3 regions of the Exiguobacterium sp. s34 genome follow, and region 2 is predicted to be linked to each of the others. Evidence: riboswitches for the same ligand, from Rfam matches in the RefSeq annotation. Region 2 holds a riboswitch; each other region holds the start of a gene.
The links. Region 2 has a riboswitch for S-adenosylmethionine ahead of mtnK (S-methyl-5-thioribose kinase). Riboswitches for the same ligand answer to the same signal wherever they lie in the genome.

Region 1 (7,343 bases), on a different contig from region 2:
ATAAACAACGGGGGCTCGAGTTTCCAGGTGGGAAAGTCGAACCTGGAGAACACGAGGACGATGCCGCCATTCGGGAAGTCTATGAAGAGACTGGTGGAATCGTCAAAACGTTACGGTATCTAGGACAGTATCGTGTGCTAGGTCGTGGCGATACGGTCATCAAAAACATTTACTATGCGGAGATTGAGCGATTCGAGGATCATCCTGCCATTGATGAGACAGATGGGGCTGTCTTAATCGATGCCTTGCCGGACAATTTATTGCGCAATCCACGCTACAGCTTCATGATGAAAGATCGTGTCCTACCAGAAACGATAAGGGTTCTATATGATCAGAAATTGGTTTGATCGAATCGATGTCCTCCCACCATATGCGGGTTATCGCGTGACACGGGGATGGTACACGACGACAGATGGGGAAGAGGTCGTGGCGTATTCGATTGAACCGAAACGTTCAAACGGCCAAGTATTGATGTACTTACGAGGCGGGACGGCACGGATCGGGGATGTTCGTTTGCCACGTCTCATGCAGTTTGCTTCGCGCGGCTTTCATGTCGTGGCACCGGTCTATCGTGGCAACCATGGTGGGACTGGAAAAGAAGATTTCGGTGGAGAAGACTTAGAGGACGTGCTTTCGCTATTCGACCGTGTCCACATGAGCGGACGACCGATCCATGTGCTCGGCTTTTCGAGAGGGGGTATGATGGCCCTCTCGCTCGCTTCCGAACGACCGGTCACAACGGTTACTTCCTGGGCTGGCGTGACAAATCTCGAATGGACATATGAGGAGCAACGCTCGATGCGGAAGATGTTACGGCGCATGACGGGTGGTGACCCGGAATCGGCAGAATCTGCGTATGTCGACCGTTCTCCACTCTATAAGGAGTGGGTGGCCCCGACGCTTCTCATCCACGGTACGGACGATGAACAAGTTCGCTTGCGTCATGCGACAGCCGTCGCCGAAAAATTAGGAGAGCAAGCGGAGTTTTGGGTGCTTCCGTTCGGTCACCAGCTTCCGTTTTGGGATAAATGGGAGACGACTGAACAGGCGATGGATTGGATGTTGCGACAAGAAAAAGCACTGACTCGTTAAAAATCGAGTCAGTGCTTTTTGTGTCAGATGACGAGTGGTCCGGCTGCGATGATCGACTCACTCGCTTTCGTGAATCGATTGAAGTTCTCTTTAAATTTCATGGCGAGTGCTTTTGCCTCTACGTCGTAACGGGCTGGGTCGCTCCACGTATCTCGTGGGTTGAGTACGTCACTCGGTACGCCATCGATGGCTACAGGAATCTCGACATTGAAAATGTCATGCTTCATCGTCTTGACGTCGCGGAGTTGACCATTGACCGCGGCATTGACCATTGCACGTGTATAGGCGAGTTTCATACGCGAACCTTCGCCGTATGCCCCACCTGTCCAACCTGTGTTGACAAGGTAGACATCCACATCGTGTTCTTCAATTAACTGACCGAGCATATCCGCATAACGCTCAGGAGCGAGCGGGAGGAACGGTGAACCGAAGCAAGTCGAGAACGTCGCTTGTGGTTCTGTGACCCCACGCTCCGTACCAGCAAGTTTAGACGTATAACCAGACAAGAAATGATACATCGCCTGTTCTTTCGTTAGTTTGCTGATTGGAGGTAAGACACCGTACGCATCTGCCGTCAAGAAGACGATTGTATTCGGATGACCGGCACGTGATGGAAGTAAGGCGTTGTCGATGAACTCGATCGGATACGCCGCACGTGTATTTTCCGTCAAGGAAATGTTCTTATAGTCAGGCGTACGATCTTCGTTTAATACGACGTTTTCGATCAATGAACCGAATCGGATCGCATCATAGATTTGTGGTTCGTTCTCACGTGACAGGTTGATCGTCTTCGCGTAGCAACCACCCTCGATGTTGAAGACCCCATCCGGTGACCATCCGTGCTCGTCGTCTCCAATCAAATGGCGCTCCGGATCTGCCGAGAGTGTCGTCTTTCCAGTTCCCGACAATCCAAAGAAGAGGGCCGTTTCGTTTGCATCATTGACGTTTGCCGAGCAGTGCATCGATAATACGTTTTGCTCAGGCAACAAGAAGTTCATGACGGAGAAAATTGACTTTTTAATTTCGCCACCGTATTCTGTTCCCCCGATCAGAATCGTGCGCTTGGCGAATGAAACGAGAATGAACGTCTCTGAATTCGTACCATCGACTACAGGGTCTGCTTTATAACTCGGTGCATAGATGACCGTGAACGGATCGAACGCACCTTTCGTCGGCCATTCACGTAAGAATAATTGCTTCGCGAACAGGCTGTGCCATGCATATTCTGTGATCGCACGAACCGGTAGCGTATAGTGCTCATCGGCACCTGCAGACGCTTCGAGGTAATAAAGCTTATCTTTCTTTTCTAAATGGTCGAGTACTTTGTCAAGAAGTGCTGAAAACTTCTCTTCTGCGATTGGTTGGTTCACTTTTCCCCAATCAACAAGGTTGTTGCTGACTTCATCTTGTACGACGAATTTGTCTTTCGGTGACCGTCCGGTAAAAGCACCGGTGCTGACAGATAAAGCCCCGTCTTTTGTCAGTACACCTTCACCGTTTTGAATGGCTTCTTCCACCAGTTCTGGAACTGTCAAGTTCCGTTTCATGTCGGCACCATTAATTAATTCTTCGATTTTCAGGAGCGTTGTCGCCATCCTGAATCCCACCTTTCCCCTAAATAGATGTGGATGAAATCCGCATACTTCCGCGATTACGATTAATCAGTATGACATTTTTAATTATATGTGACACACTAATTAAACACAAGCGTTTCTTCTCTCTAAGTAAGCGCTTTCTTACAAAGACAGTTTATCACATTCTCTTATCACAAGGTGTTAAAAAACAGAAACGAATTAAAAAAATGTTTGACAATTCACAAACAGAAATGTTTTGCAAGTCAGTGAAAACTTTTACGAATTCGTCTGATTCCCTTGACATAATCGAGCGTCATTTATATGATGGTTTTCGTAACGGATACTCTTATTCTGAGCGGTGGAGGGAACAAGGCCCTACGAAGCCCAGCAACCGTCCGACATGAAGTCTTGTGCGGAAAAGGTGCTATCCTGAAGCGAAGCCATTAGCTTCGAACGATAAGAGGGTAAGGAAGAACGATTCAACCTTTCCCCATGTATGTCATCGGGGGAGGTTTTTTTCATTACCGTCCCAAAGCAACGCGTAAGGGGAACGAGTACCGTCCACATATCACCCTTATTATAGGAGGTTTTTTGAATGTCAAAATTGAACCGTCGACTTTTTACTTCAGAGTCGGTTACTGAAGGACATCCAGATAAAATTTGTGATCAGATCTCTGACTCGATTTTGGATGCCATTTTAGCGGAAGACCCGAATGCCCGTGTTGCGGCAGAAACGTCTGTCACAACAGGTCTTGTACTCGTAGCTGGTGAAATCACAACGTCAACTTACGTGGATATCCCGAAAGTTGTCCGTGAAACAATCCGTGAAATCGGATACACACGTGCGAAATATGGTTTCGACGCAGAAACATGTGCGGTCTTGACGTCGATTGACGAGCAGTCAGTAGACATCGCGCAAGGTGTTGACCAGGCTCTTGAAGCACGTGAAGGTCAGATGACTGAAGAGGAACTTGATGCAATCGGTGCAGGTGACCAAGGTCTCATGTTCGGATATGCGACAAACGAGACACCTGAGCTCATGCCGCTCCCAATCTCATTGGCGCACAAGTTGTCACGTCGTCTTGCTGAAGTTCGTAAGAACGGTACGCTTGAATACCTCCGTCCGGATGGTAAGACGCAAGTGACGGTCGAGTACGATGAGGACAACAACCCTGTTCGTATCGATACAATCGTCATCTCGACACAACACGCTGAAGAAATCACACTTGAGCAAATTCAAGAAGACTTGAAAAAACATGTCATCGAAGCAGTCATCCCGGCTGAACTCATCGATGCTGAAACGAAATACTTCATTAACCCGACTGGTCGCTTCGTAATCGGTGGACCACAAGGGGATGCGGGTCTTACAGGACGTAAAATCATCGTCGATACGTACGGTGGTTACGCTCGTCACGGCGGTGGCGCGTTCTCTGGTAAAGATCCTACAAAAGTTGACCGTTCAGCGGCGTACGCAGCTCGTTATGTAGCGAAAAACATCGTTGCAGCAGGACTTGCGGATAAAGCAGAAGTTCAACTCGCTTACGCGATTGGGGTAGCACATCCAGTATCAATCGCTGTCGATACGTTCGGCACTGGTAAATTGAGCGAAACAGAGCTCGTTGAACTCGTTCGTGAGAACTTCGACCTCCGTCCAGCAGGCATCATCAAGATGCTTGACCTTCGCCGTCCAATCTACAAGCAAACAGCAGCTTACGGTCACTTCGGTCGTACAGATATCGAACTCCCATGGGAGCAAACAGATAAAGCAGCAGTTCTTGAAGAAGGCGCGAAGCGTTTCGCGTAATCAAAAAAGCCGACCTTTCCACGGAAAGGTCGGTTTTTTTAGGTTAAGTCGTTGGTGGCGTCTGTTTATTGTCATTCGAAGTCGAATCAGTGGAAGTTGTTTCTTGTCCAAGTGCGGTATCTTTCGCATCGACGACTTTTTCACCGATGTCTTGTAAATCAGATTTTGCTTCTTGGGCCGTCTCGACGATTTTATTGACGTCTTCTTTGACCGTATCGACTTCTCCGACAACTTTTTCATATACGTTTTGAACGTCTGTAGAGACTTCCTGAATCTTGCCGGAAGCGGTCTTCACCTGTTCAATCACTTGAGATGCTTTTCCGGCTGGATCTTGTTTAACTTCATTGACGATGCCGCCGACCGAGGATTTTGCATTTGTAAGAGATTGTTTCGTCTGCTCCCGATTCGAGGAGCTAAGTAAGGCGAGGAGACCACCGACGAGCGCACCGAGTAACATTCCGGTCACAACGCTGATTTTTGGACTCCCTGCATCCATTTGGTCGAATTGACGATTTGGATTCTCTGTTTGTTCAACTTTCGGGTCATGCTCTAATTTTGGTTCCATGTTGTTCCACTCCTTCATGTGATTGGCATTGATAGTGTTATACCCTAGTCGAATCCGGACATAACGTTTTCTTATGAATCGTCATGAAAAAGAAATGAAAGAGCAGGATAAAAACGCTGTGATAGGGAATGATACAAATAGATTGGCTAAAAGGGGGAAGCTGTCATGAACATGAGGGAAGCAGTTCCAGAAGATGCAGCATTGATTCGGACAATTGCACTTGCAACGATTTCAGAGGATGATTTCAATCGGTTGAAAGCAATGGAGCGTGCCTATCGACAAGAAGAAATTGTACGAGCAATCAGTTCAAGTGAAGAAGCACGAGAACAATATTTTATCGTGGGCGAGTTCGAAGAAGATGTCATCGGATTTTGTCATGCCATCGATCGCGGTGACATGTGGGAGATGCTTCGTCTCTATCTTCACCCCGATTATCACCGAAACGGGTATGGAGCGGCTTTTTTGAACTATCTCCAATCAAAAAAACCACAACCGATGGAAGTGTACGTTGAAAATTCAAATGACCAAGCGATCGCTTTTCTCTTGCATCAATCGTTTACAGAAGTAAATCGTATCCAAGAAGAGGTGTACGACCAGCCGATGGAGCTGATTCATTTACGATACGACCCAAGCTAAGCCTCCAGACGGATTTTCTTCAAACATCAGTTGCGGCTGATGTTTTTTTGATACAATACACATAGTCTTTGAACTACCTCCACCTACGCTTTGCTTAGAGATGGAGGATTCCTGAGTTATCCGACCTAACGTTCGGAACCTGATCAGGCTAACCCCGTCGTCCCGACGGTTGAAAGTCAATCTTGTCAGTTTCTTTTCCGCGGATGCCTACTCTGCTTGGTTTTCGCTACTTCGGTCATCCGCAAGGTGAACGTTGAAGATTTTACGTGACAGACGAACTTCCTGTCACAACCCTATATCTTCAGTTTTCAAAGAACATGACATATTTTTATTCCCGATTCCGAGTATTTTCAAGCCAAGATCGTCGGGCAATTGATGTGTCTCAAGACACACCTTGCCCGAAGGCGATTCATCTCCCACTTTCACTAGGGCTTTGCCCTGAACGTTTAGAAGTGGGAGTATTCTCGATTATTTTTGATAAATGAGGTGACGGCAGCATGACATATGAAGAAGCACGAAAAGGGGTCATCGTCATCGTGTATCCGCTACAGTTCACGTCTCGGATTAGCGAAAACTTTATTCGACGTCTCCAAGAGGAATATGAAGTCCTTGTCGTTCGGGACCAGTCGGTCGGATTGACGGCAGATGACCATAAACAGCTCATCAAGCGAGCGTTGCGAGAGGCAGGGGAGTATAAACTTCCGATCCACGTGGTGGCATTTAGTCTCGGAGCACTTTTCACGAACCGGCTCTTACAGGAGTATGATGTGCCGCTAGGGAGTTTGACGTATATCTCTCCTTTATTTGATTGGCATGCCACTCGCCAAATCGGCGGGTTGAAACAAGTCGTCGCGAGTGCTGTCGACCGTTTTCGCCCAGACTTACCGCTCGGGATGATGACATTCACCGGTGGCGGCGAGGAATCGTCCCGCTTCGGTGAAATCACGTATGCGCAATATCGCGAGATTGAAGAAGAGATTGTAGAACATCAAGAGGAGAAGAAGCACCTACCACGACTTCCGCTCGCTTGTTTCTACGCTCCGGACGATCAATTCGCGGACGTGAAGTTGACGTTGAACGTCTGTCGGAAGATTGGTGGGGACCAAGTGTATATCCGTCGATTGGAAGGTTTCCCGCATTTTGGATATGAACGCTTAAACACTAAATTTGCGGAAACGTTGATGACGTTTTATGAATTGATTCAGGAGTGACAAAAAGGCGACTCTTAAAAGAGCCGCCTTTTGCTTATGCCCGTTTCTCGATCGCCACGATGAATGGGGGATGGTTGATTTGGTTGATAAAACCGTAACGGAGGACGCCTGCCTGTTTTTGATCAAGCGACTCCACATAATGGAGCACCTCATCTCGTTCGACTTTTCCGCTCTCATGTCCGTGATAGATGACAATGACGATGACGCCACCGATGGTCATGACCTCTAACAATTGAGACAATGCGGCAATCGTTGTATTGCCATGCGTCGTGATGGATTTGTTGCTCCCCGGTAAATAACCTAAATTGAAGACGGCAGCGGTGATAGGGCGTGTCTCGTTTGCGACGACCGCTTGCACCGTATCGTGACTATCATGAATGACGGTCACCCGTTCAACGACACCGGCTTCTTCGATGCGTGCGCGGGTCGATGCGACCGCTTCTGATTGGATATCGAAAGCG
Region 2 (7,343 bases):
ATTCCGAGGGCAATCGGAATGAGCAGGGCGACGAGAAGCTCTTGTCGATGAAGGACGAGGCTCGCCGCTGCCCCGATTGTCGCAAGACTCGCCGTCGATCCGACCGATAAGTCGAACCCTCCCACGATGAGCGAGAACGTGACGCCGAGGGCAAGTAACGAGACAATCGAAACCGATTTGATGATGTCACTAAAATTTGCATACGTCAGAAATTGATCGTTCGTCACGGTAAAGACTGCAATCAAACCAAGGATTGCGAGTAATGTTCCATACTGCCCGATGTGTCCGCTAATTCGCTTTCGTTCCTTGACCACCAATTGTGCCATCTTACACGCCTCCTTTCTCTACAATTTGTCCACGATCGAGCCAAAGAATCCGATTGGCGACCCGTTCGAGTTCATTTCGCTCACTTGAGGTGAACAACACGGTCTTTCCTTGTTTTGCGAGTGCGACGACACGCTCATACACGTCCTGCTTCGCAGCGATATCAATCCCTTTTGTCGGTTCGTCGAGCAGATAAATCTCTCGATCATCGAGTAACCATTTACTAAAGACGACCTTCTGTTGGTTTCCGCCACTCAGCTCACGGACCGGTTGTCTCACGTTCGCATAACGGACACGAAGCGATGCCAATACGTCTGAAACACCACTTGTCGTTCCTGCGACAGCAATCACATTCCGTTCAATCGACTCATCGAGAAATAATCCGTGATGACGTCTCTCCTCTGGAACGAGTGCAAATCCTGCGCGTACGGCATCTGTCGGTCGCTGGATGACGTGTGCGGTCCCGTCAACCGTGATCGATTGGCGAAGCCCAGAAAGACCGAACAATGCCTCCATCAGTTCCGTCTTCCCGCTCCCCGTCAATCCTCCAATCCCGAGCACTTCCCCGCGATATGCTTCAACAGTGAGACTCGTCTGGAACGCTGGAAGTGTCAACTGTGCGGACAAGCGAATCTCCTTCTCAGGGATCGCTTTTTCCAGACCTTCCTCAAATGTCGTCCCACTCAAAAAGGTTTGAACCGCTTCCGTGGAAAGCTGTTGAAATGGTCCTTCATATACAACGCGTCCATCCCGAAGAAACGTAGTGGTCGACGTGACACGCGTGAGTTCGTCTGACCGATGCGTGACCAACACAATCCCCACTCCTTCTGCCGCAAGCGTCCGAAGTAACTCGAGCAGGGCATCGGCATCTGTTTCCGATAAGGCCGCGGTCGGTTCATCTAGTAATAAGTACTTGGCATTGCTCTCAAGTGCCCGAGCAATCAACAGGCGCTGTTTGACACTGAGCGGAAAGTGACCTGCCGGAAGAGTGGCGTTAATGTCTAGCCCCACCCGAGACAGCACACGTTTCGCTCGCTCCTTCAAAAATTGTGGACGAACCCGCTTCACCGTCTGCCATGGAAGTACATTTTCATATACAGGCAAATCCAAATAAAGCGCATCGTCCACTTCTTGCGATACCGTGATGATTCCGTGACGAATCGCTTCTGCCGGTGTAAGTCGGACAGTTTTCCCATCAATCGACAATTCCCCAGACGTCGGTTCGACCGTTCCGTTCAGCAGTTTGATGAGTGTACTCTTACCCGCCCCGTTCAGACCGAGGAGTCCGTGGATATCTCCTGATTTCAGGCTGAACGACAGCTGATCAAGTACGATCACCTCACCGTACTGTTTCGTGATTCGTTCCAAGCGAATCATCAGTCCGTCTCCTTCATCCAGTCCGACCATGCCGCATTCGACTCACCCCAACCTGGAACATACTGTCCGAGGTCATTCATCGTGACAGGCTCATCCGGTAAGACGTCACGATCCACTAAATACGGATCAACTGAGTGAATCGAAGGTGTTTCTTCCCCGACCACTTTTTGATAAGCGTAACGGACTTGTATGCGACCAATTTCAGCAGGATCTGTAGCGGCCGTCACGCCCCACGGACTCCCATCTTCTTGCATGAGCTGTAAGTCTTCGTCACTCAAGTCAATCCCGTAAACGGCAATCTCGTCACGTCCTGCCTGCTTGATGGCACGGCTCGCTCCTTTGGCGAACTCATCCCACATCGCAAACACCGCATCAATTTCCCCTTCCGGATACTTCTTCAAAATCGCCTCCATCTGACTTTGTGTATCGAGCGCCGTATTGTTCGTCGCCGAACCAAATTTCGCAACTTCTTGTATGCCCGGGTAACGTTTCAAGAACGCGTCATAAATCGTATGACGACGTTCCATCGGGGTGAACCCACCGACCCAAATCGTGACGATGTTCCCTTCGCCGTCCAAATCTTCAGCAAGTGCTTTAAGGGAGCGCCAAGCGAGGGAATAATCATCTTGGTCGATGACCGTCACCCCTTCATTCGTTAAATCATTATCGAATGCGACGACTTTGATGCCTTTATCGAGCGCCCGTTGAACGGGTTCTTTCAAAGCATCGGCACGTCCGTGGTCAATCAAGATCACATCGACCCCTTGCGTCGTCGCCGTATCGACGTAACTTGCCATCTTCGACAAATCATTATCAGCGTTATACACTTTCACGTTGCCACCGAACGCTTCGACTTGCTCGGTCACCCCTTCGATATACTGCGAAGAGAACGTCCCAATCGACATCTGCATGACGAGGGCGACTTCTAGGTCTTTTGGAAGCGTCCCATTGGATACGCTGACCGGTTTCGTTTTCGTTTCCGTTTGACTCGCTGTCGTCTTCGGTTGCGCCTGTTCATTCGTGCATCCGGCGAGCGCCAGGATGACGGTCAACAGGAAGAAGATGATTTTTTTAGACATATGCGTTTCCTCCTACGTGTTCAACAATGACCGACTCGGTCGGTTCGAGCACACCTGTCTCCGTAATGAGACCAGTGATGAGTTCTGGTGGGGTCACATCAAACGCCGGGTTGAAGACTGTGATGCCGACGAGTGCCGTCGGATGTCCCCCGATATGGGTCACTTCATGCGCGTCCCGTTCCTCGATTTGAATCGTGTCGTCTGCTTCCAAATCAAACGTCGAATGCGGGGCGGCGACATAGAACGGGATGTTGTAGTGTTTCGCCAAAATTGCGAGCTGGAGCGTCCCGATTTTATTGGCTGTATGACCGGTACGTGTGATGCGGTCCGCCCCGACGATGATGGCATCGACTTGTTTCGTCTGAATCGTCCACGCCGCCATATTGTCGGTGATCAACGTGACATCGATGTCTGCCCGGTCGAGTTCCCATACGGTCAACCGTGCCCCTTGAAGCAGTGGACGGGTTTCCGATGCGAACACCCGAAACGGGATGCCACGCTCTTTTCCGACATAGAATGGGGCAAGCGCAGTACCATAACGTGACGTCGCAATGGCACCGGCGTTACAAATCGTCAATACATTGCCACCGGCGGGTAACACGGTGAGCGCATGCTCACCAATCGTGCGATACGTCGCCACGTCTTGTTCATAAATTTCAATCGCACGCTCTTTAATTGCTTTTGCGATCTGTTCAAAGTCCTCCCCTACGTTCAATCGTAGGAGTGATTCGATGACGTGCTGTAAGTTGACCGCCGTCGGTCTGGTCGCAATCAATCGTTGCCCGACTTGGTCCAATTGGCGGTGAAAATATGGATTATCTTGCAGACGTGATGCTTCTTTTGCGAGGACGAACGCCCCGAAATAGGCGATGGCCGGTGCTCCTCGAACTTGAAGCGACTTGATCGCATGTTCGGCCTGTTCGAGCGTCAACACTTCAATATAGCGCTCTTCTTGCGGCAACTGTGTCTGATCTAAAATCGTCAAGATTTCAGTGTCGGCATCGAAATGAATACTTTGCACACTCATACTCGCACCTCCGACAGGACTGGAATCAACTGGTCAATCGATTGAATCTGATGGCGCTGTTTGATGAGGCGCGTGCCGAGTTCTAAGGAGTGGCGTTTCCGTTCGATGCGAAGGTCGTCTGGTAGTGTTTCTAAGTCAGCGACCCCAGCAAGACCAATCGTTCGACGAATCAGTTCACAGCCTGCGTAACCAATCGCATCACTCAAAATCGACGGCAACAGTTCGTCCACGAATCCTACTGTGTTGAACGGTTCGACCGCCTGTGTGAAGCGTGTGCGGAACGTTTTTTCAAACGTCTCCCAGACGGTGAGCACTTCTGTGAAGCGTTCGAACCGTTTCAACGGATGCGCATACGTCGAGAACACTAAATGAGCAATGATTTGACCGATATCAAAGCCGAACGGACCATAAAACGCAAACTCAGGATCGATGATTTTCGTTTCTTGACGCGTCGCAAAAATACTTCCTGTATGTAAATCTCCATGTAATAACGCTTCATGTTTCGTCACGAACCCGACCTTCAATTTGGCCACTTCAATCTTCAGGGCGAGATCTGACCATAATTTTTCAACATCTGTACGAATGGCAGATTCAATCTGATTCGATTCTGCATCGCGATACGGGTCGGTAAAGATGAGTTTCTCCGTGATATCGCACAGTTCTGGATTATAATACTCCTTTTCGATTTGTTTCTTGACGAGTGGACCGTTCGCATAGTCAGACGTCGCAAACAACGTTTCACCGAGGAATGTACCGACGTGACGCGCTAAATTCGGATAGCTCTCGCCTTTTAGAAAGCCGGTGCGGACAATCTCAAAAGCTGATAAATCTTCCAAAATCGTATAAGCGAGTTCACGGTCGCTCCCGAGGACACCCGGTACGAACTGTGGAACGACTTTGGAAAACTCACGAAGGGCCAGCTGTTCAATCCAAGACCGATCAAGCGTGAGCGGCCAGCTCTCTCCAACGACTTTTGCGTATGGTAACGCCTGTTTCACAATCAATGACGTATCGCCTTGGCGAACGCGAAAGACGAGATTTAAATTTCCATCTCCGATTTCCTCACATTCTGCGATCCCCTCTTCTAGTAACCCCAACTGTCGAACATGGTCGACGACACTCTGTTCTGTAAACGCCTTATAAGCCATGATGCTTTCCCCTTTCCTGTGCATATACATGAAAAAAGCCCCTTTCTCCGCGAGAAAGAGGCACACCCAAATTGGTTGTTCCTCTCATCTTTCAGACATATGTCTGGTGGATGTAGCACCGTGCCAAATGGTCGGTTGCTGCGGCGTCTTAGGGCCAATTCCCTCTGCCAACTCGCGATAAGAGTAAATGATTTAATTGTGTTTGACGTGTTGAGACGAATATTACGGACTCGAGACGCTAGTTGTCAATCCTCTATTTTCGGTCGACTCCCTATTTTTGACACGCATATATAGAAACATTATTTTCAAACTTTTTTTCTCAAAAAAAGGAATTGACGAGTGAGCGATTCTATGTAAAAATTCAATTAAATTTCACAACTTCACAACTATTCTTATCAAGAGCAGACGGAGGGACAAGCCCGATGATGTCGCAGCAACCGACCAGAAATGGCACGGTGCTAATTCTTGCAGCTATCGCTGAGAGATAAGAGTTCATTGTTTTCGAATGACCTCTTGCCTTGGCATGAGGTCATTTTTTGTTTGACCTGAAAGGAGGAACTTATGGGAATTATCGCTACTTATGAAATCAAACATACCGATCACGTCGAACGCGTGGCTGAAAAAATCGCACATGAGCTGACCGTCGGCACGTGGACCGAGTTGAACCACATCGAGCAACATCAACTGCAGGCGTTCCGTGGTGAGGTCATCGAGACGTCCCAACAAGAAACGACGAGTCGCTTCTCTATTCGTTACCCGCTACATAATGTGACGCCAGACTTCTCGTCCATTCTGACGACGACGTTTGGAAAACTATCACTCGACCCAAGCGTCCAACTGATTGACCTATCACTCCCGGAAGAGCTCGCATCAGACTTCCCTGGTGCCACATTCGGTGTCGAAGGTGTTCGCGACATCCTTCGTGTACACGACCGACCGCTCGCCATGAGTATCTTCAAAGGTGTTATCGGACGGGACCTCGACTTTTTGGCGACACAGCTCCGTGACCAATTCAACGGCGGAATCGACCTCGTCAAGGACGATGAGATTTTATATGACAATCCACTTACCCCGTCGCTCGAACGGGCACGGGTCGGGGCATCGATCATTCAAGAACATCAAGAATTGACGGGTCGCTCCGTTCTATACGCCGTGACATTGAGTGGACCCGTCTTCACGTTACGCGAACAGGCGAAGCAATTGATTGAGGCTGGCGCGACCGCGCTCTTGTTTAACGTGTATACGTATGGGCTCGATGCCTTGCGAGAACTCGCCAAAGACTCTGAGATTCACGTTCCGATTTTGGCACATCCCGCTTTTGCGGGGGCGTTGACTGGATCAGTCCGCCATTCCCTCCTTTTCGGGAAACTGATTCGACTCGCCGGGGCGGACTTGACGCTCTTCCCGTCGCCGTATGGTTCGCTGTCGACACCGAAAGACGAAGCGCAACAGATTCAGACGTATGCGACAGAACCCCATTGGACGAAACCGATTCTGACGGTCCCATCTGCCGGGATTCATCCTGGACTCGTCCCGGACTTGGTTCGAGACTTCGGAACGGATGTCGTCATCAATGCCGGCGGCGGGATTCATGGGCATCCAGACGGTGCGGTCGCTGGAGCGAAGGCGTTCCGACAGGCGATTGACCAGACGCTTGGCAAGACGAACGATACCGATGCACTATCGACCGCGTTGGATGCGTGGGGTGCACGATGAGCACGCATGTCATCTGTGACTTCGACGGGACGATCACCGAAGAAGATAACATCATCGCGTTGATGCGACAGTTCGCACCTCCTGATTGGGTCGAGCTCAAAGATGCCGTCTTGAACCAGACGCTCTCCATCCGAGAAGGTGTCGGTCAGATGTTCGGCTTACTTCCGAGTGACCAGGAAGTACGATACCGTGAGTTTCTTCTTTCGACCATCACGCTTCGGCCAGGGTTCATCGAGTTTTTACAAGAGACGCAGTCACTTGGCTTCCGATTTGATGTCGTCAGTGGCGGTATGGACTTTTTCGTCCATCCGATTCTAGAAGGTCATGTCGTACCTGAACACATTTACTGCAATCACGTTGACTTTTCAGGAGAGACGGCACGCGTCACATGGCCTCATTCATGCGATGCCTATTGCTCGAACGATTGTGGATGTTGCAAGCCGACGATTGCCCGACAGATCGTCTCACCTACCGACACGTTGATTGTCATCGGCGACTCGGTCACCGATTTTGAAATCGCTAAACGGGCCGATGTCGTGTATGCGCGTGGTCAATTGATCTCTCTTTGTGAGACGGAAGGAATCCAACATATTCCGTTTGAGACATTCCACGATATTTCAGCTCATTTGAAAGGAGTGCGTGTATGACGATACAAGAACGATGGGTAGAACT
Region 3 (7,343 bases), on a different contig from region 2:
AACATTCAATTCTTCAAAGAAATCGTCAAAATCGCGGCAAAAGAAAAAGGGGCATCTGTCTCATTCTTACCGAAGCCGTTACGTGACGTGAACGGTTCTGGGATGCACTTGAACATCTCGGTATGGAAAAATGACGAAGACGGGAAAGCGACGAACAATGCGTTTGATGAGGCCGACGCGGATTATGGACTTTCTCAAACAGCACGTCACTTCATCGAAGGGATTTTAAAGCATGCCCGTGCGACGGCTATCTTTACAAACCCACTGCCTGAGTCATATGAGCGTCTCGTTCCTGGATTCGAGGCACCGGTTAATATTTGCTGGAGTCCGTCGAACCGCAGTTCGATGATTCGAATTCCAGCTTCCCGTGGAAGCGCGACGCGTGTCGAGGTTCGAAACCCTGACCCGAGTGCTAACCCGTATTTGGCACTTGCCGCCCTCATCTACGCTGGTTTAGAAGGGATTGAGCAGAAGCTTGAACCATCTAAGCCGAACGAAGACGACTTGTTTGAGTATTCAGCTAAACAAATTGAGAGCCAAGGAATCGCTTCGCTCCCTGCGACGTTCCATGAATCGATTCAATCGCTGAAACAAGACAACTTCCATGATTACTTTAACCACAATATGATCGATCGTTACTTGTCACTCATTCAAGTACGCAAATAAAAAATGACGCCAGCCGATTCAATCGGCTGGCGTTTTTTAAAGATTAATGGATTCCGCGCATATATACTTTGATTTTTGGTGCGAGTGCGAACAGAATCAAGCTTAAAACGATGGCAACACCACCGATTACCCCGAAATAGAGCATCTCGTTCTCAGGTGAGTAGAACTTGACGAGCTGTGCGTTGATTCCTTGTGCGGCAGCGTTCGACAAGAACCAGAGTGACATCGTTTGAGCGGAGAATGCTGCTGGTGCAAGTTTTGTCGTAGCCGACAAACCGACCGGCGATAAACTTAGTTCTCCCAAGACAACGATGAAGTAACTCAAGACGAGCCAAAGCGGGTTGACAAGGGCATCCGGACCGCTGAAGTAAGCAGGAAGTAGGATGACCAAGAAACTGATTCCGGCAAACAAGATCCCGAAAGCGAATTTCGTCGGGATGCTTGGCTCACGGTCTCCAAGGCGTACCCAAAGCCAAGCAAAGACCGGTGCAAGTAGAATGATGAAAAGCGGGTTCAACGATTGGAACCAAGCTGGAGACAACGTGAATCCGAAGAATTCAAGGTCAGTCCGTGTATCCGCATAACTCGCAAGGATTGTTGCCCCTTGCTCTTGAATCGCCCAGAACATGACGGAGGCGATGAAGAGCGGGATATAGGCAATGATGCGTGAACGCTCAACCTCTGTCGTTTTTGGACTGCGATACATGATGATGAAGTAAACTGTTGGAATTGCGATTCCGAACACCCCGACGAGCGAGATGAATGTGTTAATCGTGAACCAGCCGAGTGGGATCAAAATCGCAAGTAAGATGGCGATTCCGATTGTGACAAGGCTGACGATTCGAATCGTATTCTTTTTCTCATCAGGAGATAACGGGTTCGGTACGTATGAGCCAGCAAGGCCAAGGTTCGTTTTACGCGTCAATACGAAGACGACGAGTCCAACGAACATCCCGATGGCAGCAAGGGCGAAGCCCCAATGGAAGCCGTAATCTTTTTGAACTTGTCCAACGATGAGCGGTGAAATGAACGCGCCCAAGTTGATACCCATGTAGAAGATACTGAATCCAGCGTCACGACGGCGATCCGTTTCACTATACATATCTCCGACTATACTTGATACGTTTGGTTTCAATAAACCCGTACCAATAACAATCAACGCCATCGAGATGAATAAGAAGACGACGCTACCTGGAATCGAGAGGACGATGTGTCCGAGCATGATGAACACACCACCGTAGAAGACCGCCCGTGACGTCCCGAATACTCTGTCCGCAAGCCATCCCCCAATGACCCCTGACATATAAACGAGTGCACCGTAGACGGACATAATCGAGAGCGCGACGTTACGGTCGAGCCCGAGTCCACCTTCAGAAACCTCATAGTACATATAGAATACGAGGATGGCCCGCATGCCATAGTACGAGAAACGTTCCCAAAATTCAGTGAAGAATAAGGTGAACAACCCTTTCGGTTGTCCGAAGAAGCCTTTTTGTGGAACACTGTCCACGATTGTCTGTTTATCGATCCTTTCCATGAAAGATCCCTCCTTAACCGTTTTATCATAAAAAGGATTATTATGATTGTAAAGTGAATTGAATGATAATTTCAAATTTTAATAAAGATGCAAAGAATGAAAAGACCACACTTCCATGAGCAGAGAGTGTGGTCGATGAGTGATTACGCTGTCTTTTGTTTTGCTTCCGTTGCCTGGACATAACGTCCGAGTTGCCAGTAAATGATGCCAGATAGGCAACTTGCGCCGCCGATCAGAATCAATGCAATATGTCCGGCACGATTGTCGAAAAAGACACTTGCGATGATTGGTGCCGTCACACCGCCAATTAGCCATTGAACACTTGCAGCCCCATTATAGGCACCGCGCATATTCTCTGGCGCAATCAAGGCGATGAACGTCTGTTGAACAGGCGACATAAACATCTCGCCAAGCGTGTAAAATGCATAGACGGCGAGTAAGATTCCAACGAGTGGAAGGTAAGGAACATCAATTGCGTACAAAGCTCTAGGGACGACGGCGAGTAAAATCATCCCGATTCCGAAGACGGTCGCTCCGGCAAGCATGACTTTCCCAAACGGTTTATTCCCGAGCTTCGAAGCGATTGGAAACTGGAAGAGGACGACCATGATTCCATTAAGTGCCAACAGGTATGGGAATGGGTTCTGTTGTGCGGTGTATGTCGGGAGCGACTCTTTCAAAAAGAGCGGTAACATGCTCTCGACGACCGAGAATCCCATTGATATGAATATACCCGCAAAGATGAAGATCAGAAACACGCGGTCATTATAAAATACGCGCAACACTTCCCGGTTGCTCGGGGTCTCATCTTCTGTGAACTCCGGCAATGATTCGCGAATGAAGTAGCCGAGTGCGAGGGCATAAAGACCGAAGATGAACGCCGCTGCAAAGAAAATCAGCTCGCGGTCGATGAACAGTACCGCACTCCCGAGGAGAGGTCCAAACGCAGCACCGATGTTATGCCCCATCCGTAATAGGCCGAATGCTTCGTTCATATGCTCGGGTTCTGTGACGTCAGCAACCATCGCACTAGCAGCGGGATGGAATAGTGAGTTAGTCAAACCGAGCATCGCATTTAGTAACAATAATGGCCAAAACGAATCCGCGAACGCAAAACCGATGAGGGCAAGCGCGTCACCGATGATGGCAATCATCATGATCGGTTTTCGCCCATAGAGATCGGCGAGTCGGCCGCCAATCATCGAGCCGAGGAGCGCCATGATTGGTCCAGTCGCCATAATGATTCCGACTTGAAGGTAGCTATCTAACTGGTCGCTATAATAAAGGACTAAGAATGGGGCGATCATGAACATCATGATTCCCGTAATCGTCTCCCCTAAGAAACGAATCCAAATATTGCGGTCAAGCCGTTTGAGTGATTGAAACATACAGGTCACCTGCTTTATTTAATTTTAGACACAAAAGGGACGTCATATGCATAAAGGCATACGACGTCCCACGTTGTTTATGCATGCCTCGATAGGCAGGCGTCTTAGATCTGTTTCAATCGAAGAGGTGCCTGCCAATCAGTATGAACTTGAGTGAATGGTTTCGAAGATACTACTGACATGGGAACCTCTCCTTTCTGTTAATTGTGTTCTTCTCTTCAACTGTATGACACATTTCATGAATATGTCAACAGATTCATGAAGAGATTTAAAGTAACTCATTCAAATTTTTACGATTCAAACGATAGTCAATGAGTCTAGACAAGACGACTTGAATCATCGCAGTGATAGGGACACTCACGAACATGCCGACGAGACCGAACAGGCTGCCCCCGATAATGATGGACGTGATGACCCAAAATGGCGTGATCCCGACACTGTCACCAAGAATTTTCGGACCGAGCCACAATCCATCGAATTGTTGCAACAAGAAGATGAACAAGAGCACCAATACGGCGGTGAACGGGTCATAGAAGTATGTGATGATGAACGCCGGGATCATCCCAAGTAGTGGACCGACATACGGGATGAAGTTGAGGACGCCGACGATAACACCAAGGAGTAGCGCATATGGCGCCCCGATGATCAAAAGTCCGATGACAGCCAGGACACCGATGATCAGACAATCGAGTGACTTTCCGATGATGTATCGTTTAAAAATATAATCCATCTCTTGAAAGATATCGATCGTCGTCTTTGCAGTACCAACTGGTAACAGCGCGTAGAGAAGGCGCTTGAACATACGAGCGAAGACTTCTTTGTCTTTCAAAAGATAAATTGAGATGACAATCCCAATCAAGAAGTTAATCAATGTCATCGTAAAACTTGAGACATAACCGACAGACGAGAGGACGGCTGTTTCGACCCATCCCGAGTAGCGGTCCTCGAAGCGCGCAAAATCAATCGCCTGGGCGATGGTAGCGTTATAGTCTTTCAAGTAATTGTTTACATCACCAAGAAACGCATCGATTTGACGGATATAGACCGGTAACTCTTCGATAAGTGATGAAAGACTCGAGTAAATCCGTGGGAACAAGGTGACGACCGAGATCGCTAAAATCCCGATAAACGTGATATAGACGATGAGCAGACCTTGATACCGTTTCAAATGGAACCGTTCCTCTATATAAGAGAGTACGGTGTTGAGTAGTAAAGCGATGGCAATCCCCATGATAATTGGGGTCAGTAACTGAAACGTGTACTGCAAAACACGTGAGATGGTATCCGGTTCACTGATGACACGCCATAAGACGAGTAAAATCAGACCGATCACACTGAGTTTCCAAATAAGTTGACGATTAAGCTCCAATGCTCTATCCCCTCATACAAATATAATTTTTCTACCCTTTTACTATGAATGTTTTTTGAAAAGGATTCAATAGATGTTCACCTTGAAAAAAATGTTTGACACCGTTGGAAATGTCTGGTTAACTTAGGGACATACTAAAATTACATAGCGAATAACACTTTCTATCAAGAGAAGCGGAGGGACTGGCCCGATGAAGCTTCAGCAACAGATTGCAAAATACTGTGCTAATTCCAGCAAGGTGACCTTGAGAGATGGGAAGGTGGTTGACTACATACGTCTGTATTGAGCACCCCTTTCCTCAGAAAGGGGTGTTTTTTCGTATCAGGAGGAAGAATCATGGCAGACAGACGTTCACAATTATTAAAATCTTTACCAACCCAACACTTCGTCGGATTAGCAGAAGAGGTCGCGGCGGTAGAAGCTAGTGGAAAGACCGTTATCCGGCTCGGACAAGGGACGCCCGACTTACCGACTCCCGCTCCAATCTGTGAGGCGCTCGAACGTGCCATCACGGACCCGTCGACACACCAATACGGTCCGTTTCGCGGACAAGCGCGCTTAAAAGAAGCGGTCGCATCATTTTATTCTCGGGAATATGGTGTCGAACTCGACCCGGAACGGGAAGTCGCTATCTTGATCGGCAGTAAATCAGGTCTGATCACACTCCCACAATGCCTTCTCGAACCGGGTGACGGCATCCTACTGCCGAACCCAGGGTATCCGGACTATATCTCGGGGGCACGTCTTGCCGGTGCCGAGATCATCGATTTGACGTTAAAAGAAGAAAACGGCTTCCTTCCGGACTATTCGACACTCGATCCGCTTCACGCTCGACTCATGTATTTGAACTATCCGAGCAATCCGACGGGTGCTGTCGCAACACCGGCATTTTTTGAGGACACCGTCGCATTCGCCAAACAACATGATGTGATGGTCGTCCATGACTTTGCATATGGAAGCATCGGGTTCGATAGTCACGTTCCTCCGAGTTTCCTTCAAGCCGAAGGGGCGAAAGAAATTGGAATCGAAGTCTATACAATGTCGAAAGCATTCAATATGTCAGGATGGCGTGTCGCGTTCGCGGTCGGGAATGCTGACATTATCGAGGCAATCAACACCTATCAAGACCACGTCCATGTATCTGTCTTCTCGGCCATTCAAGAGGCGGCCATCGTGGCGCTCGAGTCACCTCGCGAACTCCGTGACGACCTCGCGTCGCTTTATGAAACAAGACGAAACCGACTGATTGACGGATTACGCCGTGCCGGGTGGGACATTGAGGCGCCGAAGGGTTCCTTCTTTGTATGGGCGAAAGTGCCTGAGGGAGATGCAAAATCTTTCTCGACAAAGTTACTCCACGAGGCGGGCGTCGCCGTCACACCAGGCTATTTCTTCGGAACAGAGGGGGAGCGCCACATCCGCTTCGGTCTCGTATCGTCTGAACAGAAGATTGATGAAGCGGTAGAACGGATCGAGAAATTGTTCGCGGCTTATGAGGAGGTTCATCTATGATTCGTCAGGCGGTACTTGAGTACGATCATTCGAAAGACGCACTTGAGAATCTTCCCGCGCGTATCGGGAATCGGGAGGCGCTTGTCTTGAGAGGGGAGAGCGGGTATAGCAAGGCGGTGCGCGTGTCGCCTCGCCTCGCGGATCTCCCGAGCGTACGATTTACCGGAGAATGTTCAGACGAGGAAGTTGAACGGTTGAACGGTTATCGACCTGACGTATGGATTGCCGTTGGTGGCGGCAAATTGATTGATACAGCAAAACGAATCGCGGCTTCTCAGAGCGTACCGCTCATTGTCGTCCCAACACTCGTGTCAAACTGTGCCGCCTTCACACCGCTTAGCGTCATCTACACTGAGGAAGGGTCATATATCCGTTACGACACATTTTCGGTCGTCATCGAGCGCGTCATCGCGGATGAACGACTGTTACGTGATTCACCTTACGACTATTTCAAGGCTGGCGTGATCGATACGGTCGCAAAGTGGTACGAGGCCCGATATATTAGCGGAACGACATCAAGGGATGCAGGCATTCAGTCAGGGCTATCGCTCGCGGCACAGTGTGGCAAGTTGATGGACCTGTCGATCCGCGAACAGGATTTCCGTCGCTACGGCACGGACATCCGATATATCGTCGATCACGTCCTCGCAATCGGTGGTGCGGTCGGTGGGTTTGGAGATGCCGGCACACGTGTTGCTGTCGCGCACGCCGTTCATAATGCGCTCAGTCGCTTTGACTCGACTCATCATTGGCTACACGGGGATAAGGTGGGGTTCGGATTGGTGGTTCAAGAGCGACTGGTAGCATCTGAGGACACCGTAATTCTCGAGAACTGGCTTCAATCCATCGGTGCACCAACTTCACTTGCGCA

Region 1: another riboswitch for S-adenosylmethionine. It lies ahead of metK (methionine adenosyltransferase); the one in region 2 lies ahead of mtnK (S-methyl-5-thioribose kinase).
Region 3: another riboswitch for S-adenosylmethionine. It lies ahead of KNO87_RS08265 (aminotransferase class I/II-fold pyridoxal phosphate-dependent enzyme); the one in region 2 lies ahead of mtnK (S-methyl-5-thioribose kinase).

Annotation. Positions count from the first base shown of each region.
Region 1 is NZ_JACSKE010000005.1:163,589-170,931, reverse strand. Features, by position in the region: gene ytkD (RNA deprotection pyrophosphohydrolase) at 1-347, shown strand, start outside; gene KNO87_RS11960 (alpha/beta hydrolase family protein) at 328-1,092, shown strand; gene pckA (phosphoenolpyruvate carboxykinase (ATP)) at 1,116-2,687, opposite strand; SAM riboswitch class I at 3,010-3,129, shown strand; gene metK (methionine adenosyltransferase) at 3,262-4,470, shown strand; gene KNO87_RS11945 (hypothetical protein) at 4,514-5,035, opposite strand; gene KNO87_RS11940 (GNAT family N-acetyltransferase) at 5,201-5,671, shown strand; gene KNO87_RS11935 (alpha/beta fold hydrolase) at 6,169-6,882, shown strand; gene mnmM (tRNA 5-(aminomethyl)-2-thiouridylate-methyltransferase MnmM) at 6,917-7,343, opposite strand, start outside.
Region 2 is NZ_JACSKE010000001.1:551,650-558,992, forward strand. Features, by position in the region: gene KNO87_RS02720 (ABC transporter permease) at 1-326, opposite strand, end outside; gene KNO87_RS02725 (sugar ABC transporter ATP-binding protein) at 328-1,701, opposite strand; gene KNO87_RS02730 (sugar ABC transporter substrate-binding protein) at 1,701-2,780, opposite strand; gene mtnA (S-methyl-5-thioribose-1-phosphate isomerase) at 2,773-3,807, opposite strand; gene mtnK (S-methyl-5-thioribose kinase) at 3,804-4,955, opposite strand; SAM riboswitch class I at 5,037-5,139, opposite strand; SAM riboswitch class I at 5,345-5,446, shown strand; gene KNO87_RS02745 (2,3-diketo-5-methylthiopentyl-1-phosphate enolase) at 5,517-6,671, shown strand; gene KNO87_RS02750 (2-hydroxy-3-keto-5-methylthiopentenyl-1-phosphate phosphatase) at 6,668-7,318, shown strand; gene KNO87_RS02755 (methylthioribulose 1-phosphate dehydratase) at 7,315-7,343, shown strand, end outside.
Region 3 is NZ_JACSKE010000003.1:251,767-259,109, forward strand. Features, by position in the region: gene KNO87_RS08245 (glutamine synthetase family protein) at 1-666, shown strand, start outside; gene KNO87_RS08250 (peptide MFS transporter) at 710-2,203, opposite strand; gene KNO87_RS08255 (MDR family MFS transporter) at 2,347-3,591, opposite strand; gene KNO87_RS08260 (AI-2E family transporter) at 3,860-4,960, opposite strand; SAM riboswitch class I at 5,119-5,218, shown strand; gene KNO87_RS08265 (aminotransferase class I/II-fold pyridoxal phosphate-dependent enzyme) at 5,297-6,472, shown strand; gene KNO87_RS08270 (iron-containing alcohol dehydrogenase) at 6,469-7,343, shown strand, end outside.